One region of the Streptomyces sp. NRRL F-5650 genome, then DNA from elsewhere that is predicted to be linked to it. Evidence: predicted binding sites of a transcription regulator. Region 1 holds the regulator's gene; the other holds the start of a gene.
The links. The regulator HrcA, encoded in region 1, represses chaperone genes, less so after heat shock. The targets are predictions, from matches to a motif close to TTNGCACTCNGNNNNNCNGAGTGCNAA.
Positions count from the first base shown of each region.

Region 2: groL (chaperonin GroEL) is a predicted target of HrcA. The motif match lies at 1,805-1,831, and genes of this name have one in related genera.

Region 1 is NZ_JOGV01000009.1:90,447-94,184, reverse strand. Features, by position in the region: gene IG88_RS0110940 (DUF3097 domain-containing protein) at 1-342, opposite strand, end outside; gene IG88_RS0110935 (MBL fold metallo-hydrolase) at 377-1,120, opposite strand; gene hrcA (heat-inducible transcriptional repressor HrcA) at 1,278-2,294, shown strand; gene dnaJ (molecular chaperone DnaJ) at 2,295-3,434, shown strand; gene IG88_RS0110920 (nitronate monooxygenase) at 3,673-3,738, shown strand, end outside.
Region 2 is NZ_JOGV01000031.1:34,226-37,963, forward strand. Features, by position in the region: gene thrC (threonine synthase) at 1-653, shown strand, start outside; gene IG88_RS0124415 (MoaD/ThiS family protein) at 770-1,045, shown strand; gene IG88_RS0124420 (cold-shock protein) at 1,477-1,680, shown strand; gene groL (chaperonin GroEL) at 1,994-3,619, shown strand.

The sequences.
Region 1 (3,738 bases):
GACGTAGATGCGCCCGGCGCGCGCCACCCGCGCCCGTGCGCCGGGGACGGCGACCGAACCGGACGCGGTGCGGGCGGGGACGGAGCGCGCCGGAGCGGAGGAGGACGGGCGGACCAGCGTGACCACCCGCCCCTCCAGCAGGAACCCGCGCGGTTCCAGCGGGAAGACGCGGTGCTTGCCGAAGCGGTCCTCCAGGGTCACCGTGCCCGCCTCGCAGCGGATCACCGCGCCGCAGAACCCGGTGCCGGGCTCCTCGACCACCAGGCCGGGGTCGGCCGGCACCTCGGGGACGGGCTGCGGTTTCTTCCACGGAGGGGTCAGGTCGGCGGAGTACTGGCGCATTCTGCCGACGATACGAGGAAGGCCCGCGCGATGATCAGCGCGACACGCCGAACCGGGCGGCCAGCGCGTCCCGTTGGGCCCGCACGAACGCCGCGTCCACCACCGCTCCGTGACCGGGGACGTACAGCGCGTCCTCGCCGCCCAGCTCCAGCAGCCGGTCCAGGGCTGCGGGCCAGCGGGACGGTACGGCGTCGGGGCCCGCCTGCGGCTCGCCGGACTCCTCGACCAGGTCGCCGCAGAAGACGACCGCCGGGTCGCCCGGCACCAGCACCGCCAGGTCGTGCCCGGTGTGGCCCGGGCCCACGTCGGCCAGCAGGACGTGACGGCCGCCGCCCAGGCCGAGTGTCCGCTCGCCGTGGACCTCGTGCCGGACGGGGACGAGCGCGTCGGCGGCCTCCCGCGCCGCCCGCGCGTCCAGCCCCTCGGCCGCCGCGTCCGCGCGCAGCGCCTCCCGCCCCTGTCCGCCCGGCGCGAACAGCGCGGCCGTACCCGCGGCGCCGTGAGCGCCGTACACCCGCGCGCCCTCGAACGCCGCCGCGCCGAAGACGTGGTCGAAATGCGGGTGGGTCAGCGCGAGATGCGTCACACGGCGGCCGGCGAGCCGTCGCGCCGCTCCGTGCAACCGGGCGCCCTCCGCCAGGCTCGACCCCGCGTCCACCATCAGCGCCGCGTCCGTGCCGCGCACCAGCCCCGCCGTGCAGTCCCAGCCCGGCAGCCGGCACCGTCCCACCCCGTCCGCCAGCCGCTCCCAGCCCAGCTCTTCCCAAGTCACCCTCACGGCGACGACGCTAACGGCTCGGCCCCGGCCTTGCCGGGGGCGTACCCCACAGCCGTACACTGGGCCGGGGAAGTCTGGCACTCGCGAGCCGTGAGTGCCAGGGCAGACAGGGCAGACAGGCCGAAACGGGCGGACGACAGCGGGAGGTGCGTGCCGCATGCTCAGTGAACGCAGGCTCCAGGTGCTGCGCGCCATCGTCCAGGACTACGTCGGCACCGAGGAGCCGGTCGGTTCCAAGGCCCTCACCGAGCGGCACAACCTCGGCGTCTCCCCGGCCACCGTGCGCAACGACATGGCGGCCCTGGAGGACGAGGGGTTCATCGCCCAGCCGCACACCAGCGCCGGGCGCATCCCGACCGACAAGGGCTACCGGCTCTTCGTCGACAAGCTGGCCGGCGTCAAGCCGATGACCGCGCCCGAGCGGCGCGCCATCCAGAACTTCCTGGAGGGCGCCGTCGACCTCGACGACGTCGTGGCCCGCACGGTGCGGCTGCTCGCGCAGCTCACCCGGCAGGTCGCCGTCGTGCAGTACCCGTCGCTGACCCGTTCGACCGTGCGGCACGTGGAACTGCTCTCGCTCGCGCCCGCGCGCCTGATGCTCGTGCTGATCACGGACACCGGCCGGGTCGAGCAGCGGATGATCGACTGCCCGGCGCCGTTCGGCGAGGCCTCGCTGGCCGATCTGCGGGCGCGGCTCAACAGCCGGGTCGCGGGACGCCGTTTCACGGATGTGCCGTCCCTGGTGGAAGATCTGGCGGAGCCCTTCGAGGCCGAGGATCGCGGTACGGTCTCCACCGTGCTCTCCACTCTCCTGGAGACGCTGGTCGAGGAGAACGAGGAGCGGCTGATGATCGGCGGCACCGCCAATCTGACCCGCTTCGGGCACGACTTCCCCCTGGTGATCCGGCCGGTGCTGGAGGCGCTCGAGGAGCAGGTCGTGCTCCTCAAGCTGCTCGGCGAGGCGAAGGATCCGGGCGTGACCGTACGGATCGGTCACGAGAACGCCCACGAAGGACTCAACTCAACGTCCGTCGTGTCGGTCGGCTACGGTTCGGGCGGCGAGGCGGTTGCCAAGCTCGGCGTGGTCGGACCGACCCGCATGGACTACCCGGGAACGATGGGAGCGGTACGCGCAGTGGCACGGTACGTCGGACAGATCCTGGCGGAGTCGTAGGTGGCCACGGACTACTACGCCGTACTCGGCGTGCGCCGCGACGCTTCCCAGGACGAGATCAAGAAGGCGTTCCGGAGGCTCGCCCGCGAGCTGCACCCGGACGTCAACCCCGATCCGAAGACCCAGGAGCGGTTCAAGGAGATCAACGCCGCCTACGAGGTGCTGTCGGACCCGCAGAAGAAGCAGGTCTACGACCTCGGCGGCGACCCGCTCTCGCAGGCCGGGGGCGGCGGTGGCGCCGGCGGCTTCGGCGCGGGCGGCTTCGGGAACTTCTCGGACATCATGGACGCGTTCTTCGGTACGGCGTCGCAGCGCGGGCCGCGCTCGCGCACCCGGCGCGGCCAGGACGCGATGATCCGCATCGAGGTCGAGCTGGACGAGGCGGCCTTCGGCACGACCAAGGACATCCAGGTCGACACCGCGGTCGTCTGCAACACCTGCAACGGCGAGGGCGCGGCGCCCGGCACGTCGGCCCAGACGTGCGACATGTGCCGTGGCCGCGGTGAGGTCTCGCAGGTCACCCGGTCGTTCCTGGGCCAGGTCATGACCTCCCGCCCGTGCCCCCAGTGCCAGGGCTTCGGCACCGTGGTGCCCACCCCGTGCCCCGAGTGCGCGGGCGACGGCCGGGTCCGTTCCCGGCGCACCCTCACCGTGAAGATCCCGGCCGGTGTGGACAACGGCACGCGGATCCAGCTCGCGGGCGAGGGCGAGGTCGGCCCCGGCGGCGGCCCCGCCGGCGACCTGTACGTCGAGATCCACGAGCTGTCCCACTCCACCTTCCAGCGCCGCGGCGACGACCTGCACTGCACGGTCACCATCCCGATGACGGCGGCGGCCCTGGGCACGAAGGTGCCGCTGGAGACCCTCGACGGCATGGAGGAGGTCGACATCCGCCCGGGCACCCAGTCCGGCCAGTCGATCCCGCTGCACGGTCGGGGCGTCACCCACCTGCGCGGCGGCGGCCGGGGCGACCTCATCGTCCACGTCGAGGTCACCACCCCGGGCAAGCTCGACCCCGAACAGGAACGCCTCCTGCGCGAACTGGCCAAGCTGCGCGGCGAAGAACGCCCGCAGGGGCAGTTCCAGCCTGGACAGCAGGGGCTGTTCTCGCGTCTGAAGGACGCGTTCAACGGGCGCTGACGCCGGGCTCGGTGGGCGTCGGTTTGTCGCGCGGGTGCGGGTGGTGGCCGGAGTCTGCCGGGGGTCCGGGGGTTGTCCCCGGGCAGGCACAGTCAGCCTGGACAGCAGGGGCTGTTCTCGCGGTTGAAGGACGCGTTCAACGGGCGCTGACGCTCCGGGTTCCGATGCGGATGCTTCTGGCGTATGCCAACGGAAGCCCGGATTCGGACTTGTGCGGAGGACGTGACACCATGCCGTCATGTCCTCCGCACTGACCGATCTCTTCCCCTACCCGATCGTGCAGGCGCCCATGGCGGGCGGCGTC
Region 2 (3,738 bases), on a different contig from region 1:
GCGACCCGGCCGGCGAGGGCTGGGGCTTCGTCAACGTCAACCTGCGGCCCTACTACGCCGAGGGCTCCAAGACGCTCGCGTACGAGATCTGCGAGCAGCTCGGCTGGAAGCTGCCCGACCAGCTCGTCGTGCCGATCGCCTCCGGCTCCCAGCTCACGAAGATCGACAAGGGGCTCAAGGAGCTGATCGCGCTCGGTCTGGTCGAGGACCGGCCCTACAAGATCTTCGGCGCGCAGGCCGAGGGCTGCTCGCCGGTCTCCACGGCGTACAAGGCCGGTCACGACGTGGTGCGCCCGCAGAAGCCGGACACCATCGCCAAGTCCCTGGCCATCGGCAACCCGGCGGACGGCCCCTACGTCCTCGACATCGCCCGCCGCACCGGCGGCGCCGTGGAGGACGTGACCGACGAGCAGGTCGTGGACGCGATCAAGCTGCTCGCCCGCACCGAGGGCATCTTCGCCGAGACGGCGGGCGGCGTGACCGTCGGCGTGACGAAGAAGCTGATCGAGAACGGCCTGCTGGACCCGTCGCTCACCACGGTCGTCCTCAACACCGGTGACGGCCTCAAGACCCTCGACGCGGTGGCCGGCACCGGCCTCACCGCCACGATTCGTCCCAGCCTCGACTCCTTCCGCGCGGCCGGCCTCGCCTAGGGGCCCGGCTCCCTCGTTCTTCGGCCGCGGACCGCATGCGGCCGGCCGCGCCCGCGCGGCGGCGGCCGCACAACCGCCCCGCGCCCCCAGGCAAGACACCTGACCGGAGGTTCCACGTGAGCGTCACCGTCCGTATCCCGACCATCCTGCGCACCTACACCGGCGGCAGGGCCGAAGTCAGCGCCGAGGGGGCCAACCTCGGCGAGGTCATCTCCGACCTGGAGAAGAACCACACCGGCATCGCCGCCCGCGTCCTGGACGACCAGGGCAAGCTGCGCCGCTTCGTCAACGTCTACGTCAACGACGACGACGTCCGCTTCGAGCAGGGCCTGGAGACCGCGACGCCGGACGGCGCGGGCGTCTCGATCATCCCGGCGGTCGCCGGCGGCTGACCTCTGCGGCGCAGACCGCCGCAGATACACCTTGTAGTGCGTATTGCCCTCTCCGTGAGAGAAACGGAGGGGGCAATTCCATGGGATTGAGCGCGGTAGAGTTGGGGAACGCGCTCCCGATCAGCACAACGGGAACCGTTAATTCCTGCCGCCCGCCCGACAAGAAGCAGCCAAAGTGCGAGCGTGTTCTGCGGCTTTTGTTCCCTTTGCGTGCCCCGACTTGACCCGTATTCAGGCGAATTCTCGCTACATTCCGGACCGGGCGCGTCCAGATTTCTCGTCCGATTGACCTGTTGCAGACGGCAGTTGGACAGATACATTCAGCCGCGGTCGACGCGTTCCGGCGCACGCCCCCAGTCGTGGGGGGTGAGGTCTGACCCGGGTCCGCGAAGTGCGGATCTGTGCAAGGGCCAGTAATAGGGGAGTTAGGCATGGCTCAGGGCACCGTCAAGTGGTTCAACGCGGAGAAGGGGTACGGCTTCATCGCGGTCGACGGTGGTGCGGATGTTTTCGTCCACTACAGCGCGATTCAGATGGACGGCTACCGCACCCTCGAAGAAGGCCAGCGGGTCGAGTTCGAGATCTCGCAGGGTCAGAAGGGCCCGCAGGCCGACATGGTTCGCCTCAGCGCCTGAGACGCGCGGCCACCGCAGCACCCGGCCTTCGTCCGAAGGGCCCGTACCCACCGGGTACGGGCCCTTCGGCCTGTCCGCCGCCGGCCGGCCACCGCCCCTCGGCGAGCCCGCTTCGCGGGCGCACCTTGCACTCGGGCATGCCGAGTGCTAATCATTGGCGTTAGCACTCTGAAGGTGAGAGTGACAACGAAGGACCGGGTCGGTGAGGCCCGCGGGCCGGGTGGGGAAGGAACCACAAGGCCGGCGAGCCGTCCGTCGCGGGCGCGGGCGCGGTCCGAAGGAATCACCCCCAGTCCTGGAGGGACCACTTCACATGGCCAAGATCATCGCGTTCGACGAGGAGGCGCGGCGCGGCCTCGAGCGCGGCATGAACCAGCTCGCGGACGCCGTCAAGGTGACGCTCGGCCCCAAGGGCCGCAACGTCGTCCTCGAGAAGAAGTGGGGCGCCCCCACGATCACCAACGATGGTGTCTCCATCGCCAAGGAGATCGAGCTCGAGGACCCGTACGAGAAGATCGGCGCCGAGCTGGTCAAGGAAGTCGCCAAGAAGACGGACGACGTCGCCGGTGACGGTACGACCACCGCGACCGTCCTCGCCCAGGCCCTGGTCAAGGAGGGTCTGCGCAACGTCGCCGCCGGCGCCAACCCGATGGCCCTCAAGCGCGGTATCGAGAAGGCCGTCGAGGCCGTCTCCGCCGCCCTGCTCGAGCAGGCCAAGGATGTCGAGACCAAGGAGCAGATCGCCTCCACGGCCTCCATCTCCGCCGCCGACACCCAGATCGGCGAGCTCATCGCCGAGGCCATGGACAAGGTCGGCAAGGAAGGCGTCATCACCGTCGAGGAGTCCCAGACCTTCGGTCTGGAGCTGGAGCTCACCGAGGGTATGCGCTTCGACAAGGGCTACATCTCGGCGTACTTCGCCACCGACATGGAGCGTATGGAGGCGTCGCTCGACGACCCGTACATCCTGATCGCCAACTCCAAGATCGGCAACGTCAAGGACCTGCTGCCGCTCCTGGAGAAGGTCATGCAGTCGGGCAAGCCGCTGCTGATCATCGCCGAGGACGTCGAGGGCGAGGCCCTGTCGACCCTGGTCGTCAACAAGATCCGCGGCACCTTCAAGTCCGTCGCCGTCAAGGCCCCGGGCTTCGGCGACCGCCGCAAGGCCATGCTCGGCGACATCGCCATCCTCACCGGCGGCGAGGTCATCTCCGAGGAGGTCGGCCTCAAGCTGGAGAACGCCACGCTGGACCTGCTGGGCAGCGCGCGCAAGGTCGTCATCACCAAGGACGAGACCACGATCGTGGACGGCGCCGGTTCGGCCGACCAGGTCCAGGGCCGCGTCAACCAGATCCGCGCCGAGATCGAGAACAGCGACTCGGACTACGACCGCGAGAAGCTCCAGGAGCGCCTGGCGAAGCTGGCCGGCGGCGTGGCCGTCATCAAGGCCGGTGCCGCCACCGAGGTCGAGCTCAAGGAGCGCAAGCACCGCATCGAGGACGCCGTCCGCAACGCGAAGGCGGCCGTCGAGGAGGGCATCGTCGCCGGTGGTGGCGTGGCCCTGCTCCAGGCCTCCCAGGTCTTCGAGAAGCTGGAGCTGTCGGGTGACGAGGCGACCGGCGCCAACGCCGTGAAGCTCGCCCTGGAGGCCCCGCTGAAGCAGATCGCCGTCAACGGTGGTCTCGAGGGCGGCGTCGTCGTGGAGAAGGTCCGCAACCTGACCGTCGGCCACGGCCTGAACGCCGCCTCCGGTGAGTACGTCGACATGATCGCCGAGGGCATCATCGACCCGGCGAAGGTGACCCGTTCCGCGCTGCAGAACGCCGCCTCCATCGCCGCGCTGTTCCTCACCACCGAGGCCGTCATCGCCGACAAGCCGGAGAAGGCCGCTCCGGCGGGCGCCCCGGGCGGCATGCCGGGCGGTGACATGGACTTCTGATCGACCGGTTCCGGTTGATCGGCCGTCCCGTACGGACCGAGGGCGGCACTCCCCGAGAGGGGGGTGCCGCCCTCGGGCGTTTCCGTACCGCCCCCGAGGCCGGGTGTGGCCCGGGTCAC